3 regions of the Corynebacterium sp. TAE3-ERU30 genome follow, and region 2 is predicted to be linked to each of the others. Evidence: predicted binding sites of a transcription regulator. Region 2 holds the regulator's gene; each other region holds the start of a gene.
The links. Region 2 encodes LexA, which represses DNA repair genes until DNA is damaged. Its sites were predicted from a motif close to CGAACANNTGTTCG; they were not measured.
Positions count from the first base shown of each region.

Region 1 (5,875 bases), on a different contig from region 2:
CGGACTGAACTATGCCGTCGATCTCATCCGTTTAACCAAATCCGTGGAGGAGTGCCGCGACTTCACTATCGGCGTCGCCAGCTTCCCCGAAGGCCACTATCGCGCCGAGAATCTAGACGCGGACACGCACTGGACCCTGGAGAAGCTGCGCGCCGGGGCGGAGTTTTCCATCACCCAAATGTTTTTTGATGTGGAGCACTTCCTGCGGCTCCGAGATCGCCTTGCTGCCGCCGATCCCGTACACGGCGCGAAGCCGGTGATTCCCGGCCTGATGCCGATCACGAGCCTGCGCTCGGCCCGGCGTCAGGTGGAGTTGTCCGGCTCCTCCTTGCCGACGGCGCTGGAACGGCGTTTGCTTGCGGCAGAGACGGATGAGCAGGTCCGGGCCGTGGGGATCGAGGTGACCTCCGAGATGGCCGAGCGCTTGATCGCGGAAGGGGTGGAGGATCTGCACTTTATGACGATGAACTTCGCCCGCGCCACGCAAGAGGTGCTGCACAATCTCGGCATGGCCCCGGCGTGGCAGCCGGCCGCCTAAGAAGCGGTGGGAAGACAGAGCACCGCGAAGGGGCGGGAATCGCCGAGGAAACGAAAATTGCGCAGCAGGTCCTGAAAGCCTAAAGAGCGGTAGAGGCCGAAAGCGCGGTTGTTTTCCCCGGCGGTTTCTGGAGTGGAGAGAAGAATCTGGGTGGGGGCGGCGTCGATAAACGCCGTAATGAGGCGGCGCCCAATGCCTCGGCCTTGATAGGCGGGATCGACGTGGATCTCGGAGAGTTCCACATAATCCTTGAGGGTGCCTAGCTGCGGACTATGGGCACCGTAGGTCTGGCGTACCCCGTGATAGACCTGATTGAACCACCATTGGGTGCTATTGCTACGAAAGCCGTACACCACGCCGACGATGGAGCGATCGTGGACGGCGATGAAGGCGTGAAAATCGCGGTTGCGGGAGTTATGCCGCCACGCGGAAACGCGGGAATCGGCCAAGGTGGGGTCATAGCCCATTGCGCGAATGTAGATGTCCACCAAATGCGGGGTTAGCATACAAAACTCGACGGTCGTGAGCTCGCGTATTTCCTCCACAGCCATAACTTCTTATTTCACCATTCTTCTCTGCGATGTGTGGCATATTCTAGCCGAACATTCTCGGTAGAACACGTGTTCGAACACGGAGGGTGGAGTGTCCTGGGTGCTCACTAGTGTCACAGCTAAACAACGCACTACAGCACTCAACAATGAAGGAGTAGCCCATGGCCACCCCGATCGTATCCTCCACCGTCTCCTCCCTCCGTCCTCGCGTTCCGAATAGTGTCCGGCTTTTCCGCAGTGGTGTGGACAATTATGAGGCCGCGCAGCAGGCGCTGCTGGACGATAAATTGCTCGATGCTCTCGAATATGGCTACCGCGCTGCGCTGCGTCTCGCGGGAGCGCGGGTGGCAGATAGTCCTGTGGCGAAGCGGCGACGGCTGCCGCGTTCAGCCTGGGATCAGCTGCGCCTCGTAGATCAACGTGGTGCCGACTATGCCGATCTCTTCGAGGCCTTCTCCCGGGTGAGGCAGCGTGCACTTAATGGCCTTGATCGGCACATTTCCCCAGCCCGCGTGGGTACCTTGATGCGGCTGGTAGAGTCCTTCCTAGACGATGTAGATGAGCAGCTGCATCCCACTTCCACCGCAGCCTAGAAACTCGGCCGCAGCGTCGCCATGAGGCGGCTATCCATGGCGGGGCGTGTGGGGCTGTCGGGGGTGGGAGTACTGCCGGTGAATGGTGATCGGAACAATTCGCGGCAGTGAAACGTTGTTGTATTTTGAAGACCCCATCAGCGGCAGGTGCTCTGCACAAGGAGCCCAGCCACACACCCGCCCGGGAGGAACAGTGTCGCTTTCAGAGCAGGAGAAAAAGCTTCTCCGTGAGATTGAGCAGTCACTACTTGCAGACGATCCCAAGTTTGGATCCTCAATTAAAGAGGAATCCGCTTTCGGTGGTGGTTCTGGTTCGCTGAGCCTGCGGGGGATTGCCGTCGGCGTCATCGGCCTTCTTGTGCTGATCGGTGGCATCGCGCTGAGCCAGACCAACCTGTGGTTCATCGCCCTCGGCGCAGTGGGCTTTCTTATTATGTTCGGCGCTGGCCTCTGGATGTTGCGTGACGGCGGCGAGGGCGGCTCGGCCGAGTCCGGTCCGAAGCTGCACACCGTCAGTAGCTCCCGCCCCGCGGCCGCACCGAAACAAGACACAAGCTCGATGGAAGAGCGTTTCCGCCGCCGCTTCGGCGAGCACTAACGCCCCAACCGTTCATCGCTAGGGGCTAAGGGTCTGAGGCCCCATCCAGCGCGCACCTATTAAGGTGCGCGCTTTTTTCATGCCCACACCTCGCGCCAGCAGTATCGGCACACCCCCACGGGGCTAGTGCACTACATGGCTTCCCACTTTCTCCCACCGCGATCCCCCACTGTGTCCCACGCGGAGCTCCCCGCTGGGTAAAAGGTGAAGATAGTGCGGTTGAAAAGCGAAAAGGTAGAGGTGGTGCGCATGGGGATTATGGGGGTCAGGAGTACTACAGTCACCTCTCGTGCCCTACTGTGACGCCCCAGAGGGTTATCGCGTATCGTGTCTCCCACCGCGCTCGAGAGAAAAATACCGCGATGAACAGTGGATTTAGCGAGAAGAAAAAGAAATGGGCGGCGCAGGCTGTTAAAAGTGGGGGAAAGTGGGGTATTGTGGGGCCTAGGTCAGCTGGCCGGCCCATTGTGGCCGCTCGGCGGGCAGGAAATTGGATATCGAAGGCATGCGAGATGCGCACCTGAGTGCCGCGTTGAACGAGGTATCCCGCATCACTGGGTTTCGAGGTGATTGACACGTAAAGGAGGCCAATAAACCCATGTTTCTTGGCACCTATACCCCGAAGCTCGATGACAAGGGACGGCTCACACTGCCGGCAAAGTTCCGCGAGGAACTTGCGGGCGGCCTCATGGTCACCAAGGGTCAAGATCACAGCTTGGCCGTGTATCCCCGTGAGGAGTTTGCCGCTCGAGCACGCAAGGCAGCGGCGGTGTCGCGTACCAACCCCAAGGCGAGGGCGTTCATTCGTAACCTCGCTGCGAGTGCGGACGAGCAACGCCCTGACGGGCACGGTCGAATCACGCTTTCGGCGGCGCATCGTGAGTATGCGGCCTTGAAGAAAGAGTGCGTGGTGATCGGCTCGGTCGACTTCCTAGAAATCTGGGATGCCGAGGCATGGGCTGCGTACCAGGCCGAAACCGAGGATTCCTTCGCGGAAGCAGAGGATGACGTTCTGGGCGGCTTTATCTAACACAGGCCCGCTGTCGACAACGCCCACGCGGTGTGTGTAGACCTCCGGCTGAGGTTGAAGTTCTGGTGTACTTCCCCGATACCAGAATGTTCCCTCGGACGGAGCTCTATATACACCGCCGACGTGTCCGGTGAGACCACACATCTATTTACCTGCACGACTCATAGCGAGAGGGGGTGCGATCGCGCACCATGACGGCACAGCACACACAACAGGAACGCGACGTGGATACAGCCAGCGCCCAAGCGCGGGAGCTCGAAGCCAATCATGGCCATGTCCCCGTGCTGCGCGATCGCGTCACCGAGCTACTCGCTCCCGCGATCGAGGCCTCCGAGCATCCCGTGATCGTCGATGCCACTCTCGGTGCCGGTGGACACACCGAGCACCTGCTGTCCACCTTCCCCAGCTGTTTCGTTATCGGCGTCGATCGCGATGCCCGCTCCCTGGCTGAGGCCAGTACTCGGCTCGAGCGCTTCGGCGCTCGCTTCTGTCCGATCCACGCCCGCTTTGATGGTCTGGGTGAGGAGATCGATCGCTCGACGGCGCCGGCCGCTATCCGCGCCCAGCAGCATGGCCTCACCGGGGCGCTCGCCGATCTGGGTGTGTCCTCCATGCAGCTCGATCAAGTCGATCGGGGTTTCGCCTATAAGGTGGACGCCCCGCTGGATATGCGCATGGATAATAGCCAGCATGTAACCGCGGCGGATGTGCTCAACACCTATAGCCACGGAGATCTCGCGCGCATCCTCAAAACCTATGGTGACGAGCGTTTTGCGGGCAAGATTGCCAGCGCGATCGTGCGGGAGCGTGAGAAGGAGCCCTTCCAGTCCTCGGCGCGGCTCGTGGAGTTGCTGTACGACACCATCCCCGCGGCGACCCGGCGTACGGGCGGGCATCCAGCCAAGCGCACCTTCCAGGCCCTGCGTGTGGAAGTCAATGCGGAACTCGAGTCACTGGAAAAGCTCATCCCCGTGGTGGCCGAACGACTCGCCCCGCACGGGCGAATGGTGTTCATGAGCTATCAGTCGCTCGAGGACAAGATCGTGAAAAAGGTGCTCACCGATCTCACGACCTCCACCACTCCGCCGGGGCTGCCCATGGATCTCCCGGGAACCGCTCCGTCGTTCCGCTTGCTCACCCGCGGCTCGGAGAAGGCATCCGCCGCCGAGATCGAGATGAATCCCCGTGCCGCATCGGTGCGGGTGCGCGCCGCTGAAAAAGTATCGGAAGAAAGGCTCTAAGACATGACCCTCACCGCAGGAACCCCCGTGCGGCGTCCTCGGCGCAGCGCGCAGGATGGCTCGGGCCAGGCAGAGCACGATGCTTATCGCCCCTCCCCGCGTTGGGCGGATACCTCCCATCGCTCGCGGGATTACAGCACGAGCACCTTCAGCAGCGTCGATACGCTCGAGCGTGACAAGGACACCGCCGAGCGGGAGTCGTTGAGCACCCGTTATGGGCACCGCGCCACCACCTTGCGGCCGCAGGCGCCGGCGGCACCGAAGCCGCAGCGGAAGTTCCAGCGCAGGCTGGGCAGCCAACAGGTGGTTTCGGTGCGCGGCCGCCGCGTGGAATCTCCGCGCCCGGATCAGGGCGTGGTGCGCACCTTGGTGTTCTTCCTGCTGCTCAGCGTGCTCGGTGTGGTGGGCACGATGTCGCTCTCCGGACTGAACACGGAGCAGACCTTTACTATTCAGCGCCTCTCGCAGCAGGATGCCCAGCTGGGTAATCAGCTCGAAACCCTGCGCCGCGATGTGGAGCAATCCCGCGCCGCCGCCGATGCGGCCGCTAGGGCCGCCGATCACAAGATGGTGATTCCCGGCCAGCCGGGCGCTCTCGACGTGCGCAGCGATGGGGTAGTGGAGGAGAAGCTGGCTCCCAACCCCAATGGGAATTTGCCGATCATTGACGTCAATAAGGGACAGGGCCGGCCAAACCGCGCCAGCAGCGATCCCAACCGCACCGAGGAGATGCGCGATCGTCTCGAAGCCGTCGCGCCGCGTAATAACTCGGTGAACGATGGTGTCGCCGAAACGCGCGAGACGCCGAATAGCGCGCAATCCGGTGCGCCGCTCCCCTATGCGGGGCGCTAGGCGGTTTAGACTGAACTCGACCTCTATAGACAGGGCACTAGCTGTAGTTTTGAGGCTAAAAGCCCTGTCTTGTCAGTTCCAAGGCCAGCGTTTTCTCAAGGGTAGTGAAGGAGTCTCGGTTCGTGAGTGAATCATCTAGGCCGCGCCGCAGGGAACCCCGCCGCCCGGTTCGCCGCGAACGCGGTGAGGCGGCCGACGTCTCGGCGCGTTCTCGCCGCCGCCCCCGGCTCGACGATGCTCCCCGTGCCCCGCGCTCGGAACGCGGGTCGCAGCCGCCCCAGGCCACCTCGCGTTTCTGGACGTGGCTCAGCACCAGTGGCCCCGTCAATCTGAAAAAGCGCCTCGGCGTGGCGCAAGTTTTTGCGATCCTTCTCGCCGTGGTGCTCATCGGCCGACTCGCCCTCGTGCAGGTCGTATGGGGTCCGGAGTTTGCGGCCAAGGCGGAGGCCCAGCGCAGCCGCCTCTATGTGGA
Region 1 is NZ_JAHUTO010000002.1:327,337-333,211, reverse strand. Features, by position in the region: gene KR227_RS04475 (methylenetetrahydrofolate reductase) at 1-538, shown strand, start outside; gene KR227_RS04470 (GNAT family N-acetyltransferase) at 535-1,044, opposite strand; gene KR227_RS04465 (SAV_6107 family HEPN domain-containing protein) at 1,251-1,682, shown strand; gene KR227_RS04460 (DUF3040 domain-containing protein) at 1,876-2,280, shown strand; gene mraZ (division/cell wall cluster transcriptional repressor MraZ) at 2,879-3,310, shown strand; gene rsmH (16S rRNA (cytosine(1402)-N(4))-methyltransferase RsmH) at 3,502-4,551, shown strand; gene KR227_RS04445 (hypothetical protein) at 4,555-5,403, shown strand; gene KR227_RS04440 (penicillin-binding protein 2) at 5,733-5,875, shown strand, end outside.
Region 1: a site for LexA is predicted at 1,152-1,165, ahead of KR227_RS04465 (SAV_6107 family HEPN domain-containing protein). Genes of this name have one in related genera too.

Region 2 (5,875 bases):
AGACTATCAACCTATCGCCGTCTCGCGGTGCGGTGTGAGCAGCATAACACTGCACGTGGCATCCCTTACCTAGGATGGACAGCGCAGATAGTAACCAAACCGTCACACGACGCCCATATAAGAAAGGTGTCCCCGCCTCATGACTGATACCTCCCAGGCCACCACATACAAGGGAACCGGCGTTGTGCCGGGCGTATGCTACGCCGAGGCCGTGTGGATTCGTCCACGCCCCGCTCTGCCCACCTCGGGTCCCGTTATCGAAGAGGACCAGCGCGACGCCGAGTTCGAGCGCTTCCAGACTGCTGCCGCCACCGTGGCGGAACGTCTCGAGAACCGTTCGGCCGATGCGGTCGATCACGCCAAGGAAATTCTGAAAGCCACCGCCGGCATGGTGCGGGATAAGGGTTGGCAGAAGACCGTGCGCAAGGCCATCCGTGGCGGCCACCCGGCCGAGTACGCCGTGGTGACTGCCACCAATAAGTTCATCACCATGTTCGAGACCGCCGGTGGCGTGATGGCCGAGCGCGTGACCGACCTTCGTGATATCCGCGACCGCGTGATCGCCGAGTTGCGCGGCGAGGAAGAGCCCGGCCTGCCGGCCGTGAACAAGGAAGTCGTGCTTTTTGCCGATGACCTCTCCCCGGCGGATACTGCGGCTCTTGACACCACCTACTTCACCGCCCTGGTTACCGAGCTGGGCGGTCCCACCAGCCACACCGCTATTTTGGCCCGCCAGCTGGGCGTGCCCTGTATCGTCGCCGCGGGCACGGGCATCCATGAGATCGAATCCGGCACTGAGGTGCTCGTCGATGGCGCCATGGGCACCGTGTCCACCCACGCCGATCCGGAGTTTGCCGCCGCCGAGGTACGCAAGTCCCGGGAGATGGCCGAGCGCGTCGCCCGCTGGCGTGGCCCCGCCCAGACTATGGATGGCCACCGCGTGCAGCTCTTGGCCAATGTCCAAGATGGCAACGCCGCCCGCGTCGCCGCCCAAACCCCGGCCGAGGGCATTGGCCTCTTCCGCACCGAGATGTGCTTCTTGTCCGCCACCTCCGAGCCCTCCGTTGAGGAGCAGGCAGAGGTGTATAAGAAGGTGCTGTCGGTGTTCCCCTCCAACAAGGTTGTGGTGCGCTCCCTCGACGCCGGCTCGGATAAGCCGGTGGCCTTCGCCAATATGGCAGAGGAAGAAAACCCCGCGCTTGGTGTGCGTGGTCTCCGCATCGCCCGCGCAAATGAGGACCTGCTCACGCGCCAGCTCGACGCCATCGCCCTGGCCAGCGAGAGCTTGGGCCGCGATGAAGCCGCTCCCACTTGGGTGATGGCACCGATGGTGGCCACCGCCCGCGAGGCCAAGTGGTTCGCCGGCTTGTGCCGCGAGCGCAACCTTATTCCCGGCGCCATGATCGAGGTTCCGGCCGCTGCCTTGATGGCGGATAAGCTCATGCCGCATCTGGACTTCGTCTCCATCGGCACCAATGACCTCACGCAGTACACCATGGCCGCCGATCGCATGTCGCCGCAGCTGGCGTATCTCACCGATCCGTGGCAGCCCGCCGTGCTGCGCCTGATCGAGCGCACCTGCGAGCAGGGTAGGGAAACGAACACGGCCGTGGGCGTGTGCGGCGAGGCCGCTGCCGACCCGGCACTGGCGTGTGTGCTCACCGGCCTTGGCGTTAATTCGCTCTCTGCCGCCGCCACCGCCATTGCCGGCGTTGGCGCCCAGCTGGCGCATGTCACTCTCGAGGAGTGCCAGCACGCCGCTGCCGTGGCACTGGACTCCGCCGGTGCCACCGAGGCCAAGGGCGCAGTGCGCGAACTGCTCGGCCTCTAAGCCTTCGCGGCCTTGACGCACCGCGCCGGCGACTACCTGATATCTCTCGTAGTCGCCGGCGCGGTGTTGGTGTGTATGGGGTATCTCGAGCGTAGGGGCGCAGCCCTAGAGCGGGATGATCTCCACCTGGTCGCAGCGGGCGCCGTCCTTGGTGGGCATGAACGAGTGCAGACTATCGCCCTCGGCGGCGCCGAAGGCCACAGCGAGCCGTAGCTGCTCGGCGCAGGGCGCATCCTCGCACACCCCGAGCTGGAAACCGGCGACGAGGCTATCGCGCCACGGGATAGACATATATCCCGGCGTGCCGGTGTAGCGCCCGAGCGCGCTCATAGATTCCGTGAGCAGCAGGCTGTGGCGGCGGTCAATACCAATGAGGAGGGTGTGGATGCCGGCGTCGAGCAATGGTTGGCAGGTGCGAGCCAGCTCTGAAGCGCTGGACTCCGGCTCCGCCAGGATGTGGGAGCGCAGCTCCTCGACGTCGCTGCGCGCCCAGGTGGCGATGTCTTCGAGGTGACACATCACGGAATGCGGGGCAATCGTGCCCACTTGGCGCAGCACGGCCTGCAGTGCCGGCCCCGTCGAGGCGATCGAGACCTTCTTGTTGGGGTGGTAGAGGCACAGGCTACGCAGCACATCCGAATACCAGCCGTGGGTGGCCACAATAGGCAGCGGGCCGGTAAGCAGCACCGATTGGTGATGCTCGGCTGCGGCGACCGTCTTATCCCGCAGCATGGCCAGCTGGTGGCTATCGAGCGGCATCGGCGGATCCCGGAACTCGGTGGTGGTGAGATCCGATTCGATCACGGCAGAGTGCATGGGAATCGGGCCAGGCACCTCGATGTAGTCATGGGCCAGACCCATCTCAGTGATCAGGCGCATATAGTGGCTGATCTGTGGGGCTGGGAAGAGAGCTAGGGCGGACTGGCCTGCCAAATACAGGGCATAGGCAACGTTGGTGCCGGTACCGCCGGCGGTGATGCCCACATCGTTGAAGTGGTTGACCTCGCCGGGAGCAATGGGGGAGGAGATCCGTGCCGCGCGCTGGAGCACGGGGGTGGGGGTGACGCAGAGAATCATTGGGCGCACACCACATGAACGCCGCGTTCGCGCAGATTATCCACGAAGGTCTGCGGTGCGCCCGCATCGGTAATGAGCACATCAATATCAGTGATCGAGGCGAAGCTCACCAAATAATCACTGCCCAGTTTGGTGGAGTCGCAGAGCACAACGACCTTGCGGGCATTGGTGATCATGGCGCGTTTCACCGCGGCCTCCTGGGAGTCCGCCGTGGAGAGGCCGTGATCGAGCGTTAAGGCATTGGTGCCGATGAAGGCTACGTCGGCACGCATCAGCGCGAGGGTGCGTAGTGCGGTATCGCCGACGACTGCCTGGGTAATGGCGCGAACGGAGCCGCCGAGAAGCTGCACCTCATCCAAACCATTGCTGGCCAAGTGCATCGCATGCGCGAGGCAGTTCGTCACGATCGACCAGGCGCGGGCATTGGGGTGCTCGGAAATGAGCTCGCACAGGGCGGAAATAGAGGTACCGGCGTCGAGGAACATGCCGCCCGAGCGATCGGGGAGAAACTCCATGGCGGCACGCGCGATGGCGGATTTGGCGCCGGAGGCAGAGCGGGAACGGGCATCCACGCTGAACTCGGCGGTCTGGAAGCTTTGGCTCGCCACCGCGCCGCCATGTACTCGGTGCACGGTGCCCTCGGAGTCAAGGACGGCGAGATCGCGGCGAATGGTCTCAGCGGTGACACCAAACTTGGTGGCCAACTCCGTGACATTCACGCGGCCTTCGATCGATGTCAGGGAGGCAATTTGTCTCCGGCGTTCTTCGGCGTACATCGGTGTCCACTTCTCCTCAGTTAGAACAAACGCGTCCGCATACAGCCGCGCTCGCGCCAACAGCTGGGGCAGACCATATACAGATAATCACCCACTGTGCGGGGCACCAACGGCGACGCTGTGGCACACAGTCGGGGCATCGGGCGAGGCTGCGTGTGTGAAAATAAAAGTTCGCGGCCTGCACTATGTGGGTTTGTTATCGAATTATGTAGATCCATTTTCGCACGATCGGGCGGGAACCTAGAAAGAATCGGGCCAAATTCCACACATGGGTGTGGCATTGCTCCGCATTGTGTCCGTCCTCCGCCCCCGTAGGGTGCGCCATCGCTGCGGGCACAGAGGGATGTGCTGCTGTGATGAGCTGCGGTGACACCGGCGTCTAGCGTGCAGCCGCAGAGTGTGATGTCCGATGTTGTTACTTTGGCAACAGCGGCGCCTGGTGCACAGTAAAAGCCCCACGAATGAGGGTAATTCTCTGTTCGTGGGGTGTGAGTATGTGGTCTCAGGCGCTAGCGAGGCATGGATTGTGCCCCGTTTATCGGCGCTGAGGTGGCCATATGCTGCCCGTTCTGTGGGGATTGAGCCACTTAGAGCTTGCGCATCACAGATACGACTTTGCCGAGGATCTCTGCCTCATCGCCCTTGATCCAGTCGAACTCCATATTGTGCGGGACCAGCCAGACGCCGCTGCGATCCTTATGGAACTCTTTGACCGTTGCTTCGCCATCGATCATGGCTGCCACAAACTCGCCGATCTCGGCTACGGGCTGGGAGCGGACAACCACCCAGTCGCCGTTGAGGATGCCGGCGTCTTTCATAGACTCGCCAACGACCTGGAGCATAAAGAGCTCACCATCGCCGACGATGTCCTGCGGTAGGGGGTAGTAGCTTTCGACGTTCTGCTCGGCAAGAATCGGCGACCCTGCGGCGATGGATCCCACAACCGGAATATAGGTGGTGCTCGACGTGCTTTCCGGAACCTCATCGGCCGGGGAGGGCTTCTGGCTGCGCTTGGACTTCGGGCCGGGGCGCTTTGCCGATTCCGGTAGATGGCGAACATCGACGGCGCGCGGTTTATTGGGATCGCGCCGCAAAAAGCCTTTCTTCTCCAGCTCCTTGAGTTGATAGGCCACGGAGGAGGTGGACTGCAGTCCGGCGGCATCGCCAATTTCGCGAATGCTCGGCGGATAGCCGCGGAGAACAACGGCATCCCGAATCACTTCGAGAATGCGCCGCTGCCGCTCGGAGAGGGCGCTGTAGTCAGGTTCGGAGGGGGTGCGGGCCATGAGGAGTCCTTCGAAAGTTGTCTGGCGATGAGCGAGCAGGTGCGGAGCACGACAAGGGCCGATATGACCCACTGTGCGCTACGGCCCGAAAGGGGCGTGGCGTTCGAACACGCCCAATCGAACATTTTTCTCTTCAAATCATACGGCTGTTCGCCCAGCAGAGCAAGCATGACTGCGGTGTTCGATTGCACTTGCGCGCTATCGAACACACTGTCTATAGTCGAACATGTGAGTGAAGGATTGTTTCGAACGTCCGACGCTCTTCCTACAGTGGCCCCTAGTGATGTACTCGCTCAGTGAAAGGACTTCTCATGACTCTCTCCCTTAACCCCGTATCTGCACCTCGTAGCGCCCGTGGCGTGGGCTCTTCCTACCCGCAGTCCTCTCCGGCGGTGGTGTCTCCGGCCGCCACCTGGAGCGGTGTGCAACGCCGAGAGCTCTCCCGTTCGGCGTGTGGTGTTCGAACGCTTTCTCATTCAGATAGAACACCACGGCGATCGCCTGGGGCGGGTGGTGCTGGCCACGGGGTGTATGATGCGTCGTTTTCTCGGCTCGCCGGGGATGCGTGTGATCGTTCGAATGGCTGCTCCGCAGGTGTAGCTCATTCCTCCCACGGTGCCCCGTGGCGTGCCGTGCTGAAGCAAGCGCTCGTGTCCACCTGTGTGGGTGTGCTCTTGGCTGGTGGTTTCCACGCCGCGATGAGCACCCAAGACGGCCAGGCTCCGTACACCCCGCCGAATCTCGTTACCCAGACGGCGAGTGTGCACTAGTACAGCAGGCGCGAGTGAGGCCGGGGCGGTGTGCCCATCTCGGTAGCTGCTCTCGGGGCCGGGTCGCGCTTCGCTAGACTGGCGTGTCAGATAGCGGTGTTGAGGTGAGGTTCTCAGAGCCGCTGTGTCGGCGGT
Region 2 is NZ_JAHUTO010000001.1:313,305-319,179, reverse strand. Features, by position in the region: gene ptsP (phosphoenolpyruvate--protein phosphotransferase) at 140-1,831, shown strand; gene KR227_RS01400 (1-phosphofructokinase family hexose kinase) at 1,937-2,908, opposite strand; gene KR227_RS01395 (DeoR/GlpR family DNA-binding transcription regulator) at 2,905-3,684, opposite strand; gene lexA (transcriptional repressor LexA) at 4,272-4,970, opposite strand; gene KR227_RS01385 (hypothetical protein) at 5,603-5,740, shown strand.

Region 3 (5,875 bases), on a different contig from region 2:
CCGATGTAGCCGGCCATGGCGGACATATCCACCACCGCGATAAAGATGAAGGTATAGCCCAGCACCAGCGGGCCGAGGGCCTCGGGAACGATGATCGTGGTGATGATCTTCCACGGCGAGGCCCCCATGGCGCGGGCCGCCTCGATCACACCGGGATCGATGGCCACCAGGTTCTGCTCCACGATGCGGGCGACGGCGAAGGTCGCGGCGATTGACATCACGAAGGTGGCGGCGCCGGTACCGATGGTCGAGCCGATGGCCACCTTGGTCAGCGGGCCGATGAAGGCGATGAGGATGATGAAGGGGATCGGGCGGATGAAGTTCACCAACACGTTGAGCACGGCGTAGACAAACGAGTTGCGCAGGATGCCGCTCGGGCGCGTGGTGTAGAGCAAAATGCCCAGCACCAGCCCGAAGAAGCCGCCGGCCACCATCGTGATGCCCACCATGTAGAGGGTCTCGAAGATGGAGTCGATGAAGGTATCGCCGAGCCGATCCCAGTCAGCTGCGAGATAAGTGGTGTCCATTTAAGAAATCTCCTGAATCTCGGTGGTCTGCGTGAGGGAGCGGTAGAACTCGTCGATGGCGGCATTATCGCCGTTCAGACGGACGGTGACTTTGCCGAAGGAATTACCCTGCAGGGTGGTCACGCCGCCGTGCACAATATCGACGCTCACATCGGCCTCGCGGGCGTGGCCGGCCGCAGTGAAGAAGCCGGAGGTCTCGGTGAGCTTGACGGTAAATAGTCGCCCCGGTTTGCCGCGAAGATCATCCGACTCCACATTGTCCGGCTCATTGCGCAGGGTGGTGGCCACAAAGCGGCGAGCCACGGCGGTCTGCGGATCCGAGAACACCTCGAATACCGAGCCCTGCTCCACCACGCGGCCGTTTTCCATCACCACCACCTTGTCGGCGATCGAACGCACCACATCCATTTCGTGGGTGATCACCACGATGGTGATGCCGAACTCCTTGTTCACCTTGCGCAGCAGGGCCAGCACATCCTGGGTGGTCTCGGGGTCGAGAGCCGAGGTGGCCTCATCGGCCAGCAACAAGGAGGGGTTGGTGGCCAGGGCGCGGGCGATGCCCACGCGCTGCTTCTGTCCGCCGGACAGCTGCTCGGGATAGGAGCCGCCCTTATCGGAGAGGCCCACGAAGTCCAGCATCTCCTGGACGCGCTTGGTGCGCTCGGCCTTGGAGATGCCGGCCAGCTCGAGGGGGTAGGCGATATTGCCGGCTGCGGTGCGCGCGGAAAACAGGTTGAACTGCTGGAAGATCATGCCGATGTGGCGGCGCAGCTGGCGCACCTTCTTCTCCGGCATGCCCACGATATTGGTGCCGTCCAGCAGAATCTCGCCGGAGCTCGGCACATCGAGGCCATTGATCTGGCGCACCAAGGTGGACTTGCCCGCACCGGAGTAGCCGATCACGCCGAGGATCTCCCCGGGGGCGACGGTGAGATTGACGTTATCCAGGGCGGTCACCGTGCCGCGCTTCGTGGAGAAGGTCTTAGACACGTTGCGGAATTCAATAGCGGTGCCAGTAGTACCGGACGGGATGGAGCCGGCGGCGGCCGCGTGTGGTTGTTGTGCCACGAGCGAAAAGTTCCTTAAAACGTAGGTGAATGGAAACAAAGGCCCCCTAGAAAAAAGGGGGCCGTGGTGTGGGGATTAGCCCTTGCGGATCTCGTCCTCGAGACGGTGCAGGATCTCCTGCAGCTCATCGGCGGGGCGATCCACGGCGACGGAGGTGCCGGCGGTGTCCTCTTGATCGGCATCCACCACAGCCTGGGTGTGCCAGATCTCGGCGAGCTTTTTCAGCTGCTCATTGTCCTTGTCCTCGGCGCGCACAACCACCACGTTGATATAGGGCTCGGCGAGCTCAGAGTTGGGGTCATCGGCGAAGATGGAGGACTTCGGGTCGATGCCGGCGCGATCCAGGAAGGAGTTGTTGATGATGGCCGGCTTGCCCTCGCCCCAACCGGTGGGGGTCTGCGCGGCATCCACCGGCTGCACCTCAACCTTGGACTTATCCTTATCGATGTCGGCCGGGGTGGGGTTATCCACGTCATTCTTCAGGGTGATCAGATCCGCCTGCACCAGCACGTTGATAGCGCGGCCCTGGTTGGAGGGATCGTTCGGGATCACGATTTCCTGGCCCTCGATGCCGTCGAGGGAATCGTGGTCCTTCCAGTACAGTGCCAGCGGCACGATATAGGTGGAGCCGATCGGCAGGAGGTCATCGCCGGAGCCCACATTGTGCTCGGCGAGGAACTTCAGGTGCTGGAAGCTATTGGCGTCGATCTCGCCCTCGGCCAGCGCCTTATTCGGGGTATTGAAATCGCTGAAGTTCACAACCTCGAGGTCGATGTCGTTCTCGTTGGCTGCGTCCTCCCAGGCGGCGAACTGCTTCAGGGTGGAATCAGTAGAGCCGAGCTTGATGGTGGAGGAATCATCGCTGCCGCAGGCTACAAGCGCGGTGGCGGACAGGGCCACGGTGGCCAGGGCGGCGGTGGTGCGGGTAAATCGCTTCATGGGAACATCCTTAGAAAAAAGTAGTAGAAAGAGCTGTCTATTTGACGCTGCTCTACGCTAGCACCTTCGTTTGAATCTGTACAGCTTGGTCTACGGAGGGGGCAATAAGGGGCTAGAACAGGTGTGCGAAACATGCTAGCGTGGGGCGCATGGAATGGAATGGCTGCTTCTTGGGGGTCAATGCTCGCCCTTTAAGCTGGTCAAAACTGGAAAGGCTGCTCTCTGGCCGCTATGATGGGCGCCTGCAATCGGCACCCACTCAGTCTAGCCCTAACGCAGCGCATGTTCGACAGTCGCACGGGCGTATCGCGGACCTGCATTGCCGCTCGAGTTATAGCTTTTTACACGGCGCATCTGAGCCAGAAGAACTCGTCGCTCGCGCCGTGGAATTGGGCTACCGCGCCCTCGGGTTGTGCGATCGCGATGGCCTCTATGGCGTGGTGAAATTCGCCGAGGCCGCAGCGCAGTATCAGCTGGACACGATCATCGGTGCCGAGCTCAGCGTCGGCGAACAGCTGGGGATTCCGGCCACCTTGTGTGTGCTCGCCAAGGACGTCGAAGGCTATCGCCGCCTCAGCCGCGTTATCTCCGCCGCGGCTATGGCCGCAGGGGAAAAAGACCACACGGTCTATCCCTCACTGGCGGCGCTCGGCACCGCTGCCGGCGGTCACTGGTATGTGCTTGTCGACGCCACCTGGGCCCCACAGCTTCCCGCCCTCATCGCGGCATTCGGGCGGGAGAATATCCGCCTCGAGTACCGGATTTCTCGCCGCCCCACGGACGCCGATGCGCACGCCGAGCTGGACCGGCTTCGCGCCCAGTACCAGCTGCGGGGGACCGTTTCCGCCGTGGCGACTGCCGCCACGATGGGCGCGCGGCGACTCGCCGCCGCGAAGGACGCCCTCGCCGCCCGCCGCAGCGTGGGCGATCACGCCGCGGAACTCGATCCCATGGGTGGGCGCTGGCTGCTGGGGGAGAAGGCGCTGGCCACCATGGTGCCGCACGCCAGTGACCTCATGGCAGAGAATCTGCGGCTGGCGGAGGAATGCGCCTTAGAGCTCACCCTCGTGGCCCCGAATCTGCCCAGCCACGGCGACAACGAGATGGCGCAGCTGCGCCAGCTGGTCGCGGAGCGGGCTCCCCAGCGCTATGCGTCCCGGCCCACCGAGATCGCCCACCGCGCCCATGCGCAGATCGACTATGAGCTGGAGGTGATCGAACAGCTCGGCTTCGCCGGGTATTTCCTCATCGTGTGCGGGATCGTGGATTTTTGCCGGCGGGAGAATATTCTCTGCCAAGGTCGCGGCTCAGCCGCCAACTCTGCGGTGGTCTTTGCCCTCGGCATCACGAATGTGGAGCCGATCAGTGCGCGGCTGCTCTTTGAGCGCTTCCTCTCTCCCGAAAGAGAAGGGCCGCCGGATATCGATATTGATATTGAATCGGGCCGCCGCGAGGAGGTGATCCAATACGTCTACAACACCTATGGCCGCGACTACGCCGCCATGGTGGCCAATGTGATTACCTATCGCCATAAGGGGGCGATACGCGATGCTGGGCGCGCCCTCGGTTTTGCGCAGGGCAGCTGTGATGCCTGGTCGCGCGGCGTCGCCGACCCGCCAGAGCAGGTGCGCCAGCTCGCGGCCAGTCTGGAAGGCCAGCCTCGGCATCTCGGCATTCACTCCGGCGGCATGGTGCTGTGTGATCGCCCCATCGCGGATGTGGTGCCTGTGGAATGGGCGCGCATGGACGATCGCTCCGTGGTGCAGTGGGATAAGGATGACTGCGCCTCCGCGGGGCTGGTGAAATTCGACCTCTTGGGCCTGGGCATGCTCGAGGCCCTGCACCACATGATCGATCTCGTGGCAGAGCAGCACGGCATCACCGTGCATTTATGGGAGCTCGACCTCGCCGAGCCGGAGGTCTATGCCATGCTCGCCCGCGCCGATGCCGTGGGGGTCTTTCAGGTGGAATCCCGCGCCCAGCTCAATACCCTGCCGCGGCTAAAACCACGCGAGTTCTTCGACCTCGTGGTGGAGGTCGCTCTGGTACGCCCGGGCCCGATTCAGGGCGGCTCAGTGCACCCCTATATCCGCCGCCGCAATGGCCTCGAGCCCGTGGAGTTCGATCACCCCTGCCTGGAAAACGCGCTGGCTAAAACCCTCGGCGTGCCGCTCTTTCAGGAACAGCTCATGCAGATAGCGGTGGACGCCGCCGGTTTTAGCGGCGTCGAGGCCGATGCTTTACGACGCGCCATGGGCTCTAAACGCTCCCCGGAGAGAATGGAGACGCTGCGGGCGAAGTTCTATGCGGGCTGTAAAAGCACCCACAATATAGATGAGGACACCGCCCACCGGCTGTGGCTGAAAATTATGGCCTTCGCCGCCTATGGTTTTCCCGAATCCCACTCCCAATCCTTCGCCTCCTTGGTGTATTTTTCGGCCTGGTTTAAATACCACTACCCGGCCGAGTTCTGCGTCGGCCTGCTGCGCGCCCAACCCATGGGCTTTTATTCGCCCCAATCCCTGATCCAAGACGCCCGCCGGCACGGGGTGCAGGTAGAGCCGGTCTCGGTGCTGGACTCGGATGTGCAACCACGGGTGGACAACGGGGCAATCCGGCTGGGACTGTGCTCGGTGAAAGGGCTGCGGCGGCAGGCGGCCGAGAAGCTCGAGGAGATCCGACACGGCCTAACGCCGGCATCGACGGTGGCTGATATCGCCCGCGCCGCCGAGCTGAACGTCCGGGATGTGGAAAGCCTCGGCCGCGCCGGGGCCTTCGCGGCGCTCGGGATCAGCCGCCGCCAAACCCAATGGGTGGCGGGCGTGGCGGCCAGTGAGCAGCAGGGCATGCTGCCAGGGCTCTCGGCGATCACCGCGCCGCCGCTGCCGGGAATGAACACCTTTGAGCTCATGGTGGCCGATGTGGCCAGCACCGGGATCACCCCAGCCAGCCAGCCGCTGGAGCTCATCCGCGCCGAGCTGGACCGGCGCGGGGTGATACCCGCGGCGCAGCTGCTGGCACAGGAGGACGGCCGCCGCATCCTCGTGGCCGGCATTATCACCCATCGCCAGCGTCCCCAGACCGCCAGTGGGGCAGTATTTTTTGGCATGGAAGACGAGACCGGCTTGATCAATGTGGTGGTCTCGCCGGGGCTGTGGGCGCGCTATCGCCGGCTCGCGCGCACCGCCACCGCGTTGCTCGTGCGCGGTATTGTGCGCACCGCCACCGGGGCGGCCACCGTGGAGGCCGATAAGTTCGAGCCCCTGGCCCTCGGAGAGATGCTGGACCTCCGTTCCCGCGACTTTCGCTAAGCAGCGGGGCACGGTGCGCACTGTGCTAAA
Region 3 is NZ_JAHUTO010000005.1:170,980-176,854, reverse strand. Features, by position in the region: gene KR227_RS10515 (methionine ABC transporter permease) at 1-527, opposite strand, end outside; gene KR227_RS10510 (methionine ABC transporter ATP-binding protein) at 528-1,595, opposite strand; gene KR227_RS10505 (MetQ/NlpA family ABC transporter substrate-binding protein) at 1,671-2,534, opposite strand; gene KR227_RS10500 (error-prone DNA polymerase) at 2,684-5,845, shown strand.
Region 3: a site for LexA is predicted at 2,649-2,662, ahead of KR227_RS10500 (error-prone DNA polymerase). Genes of this name have one in related genera too.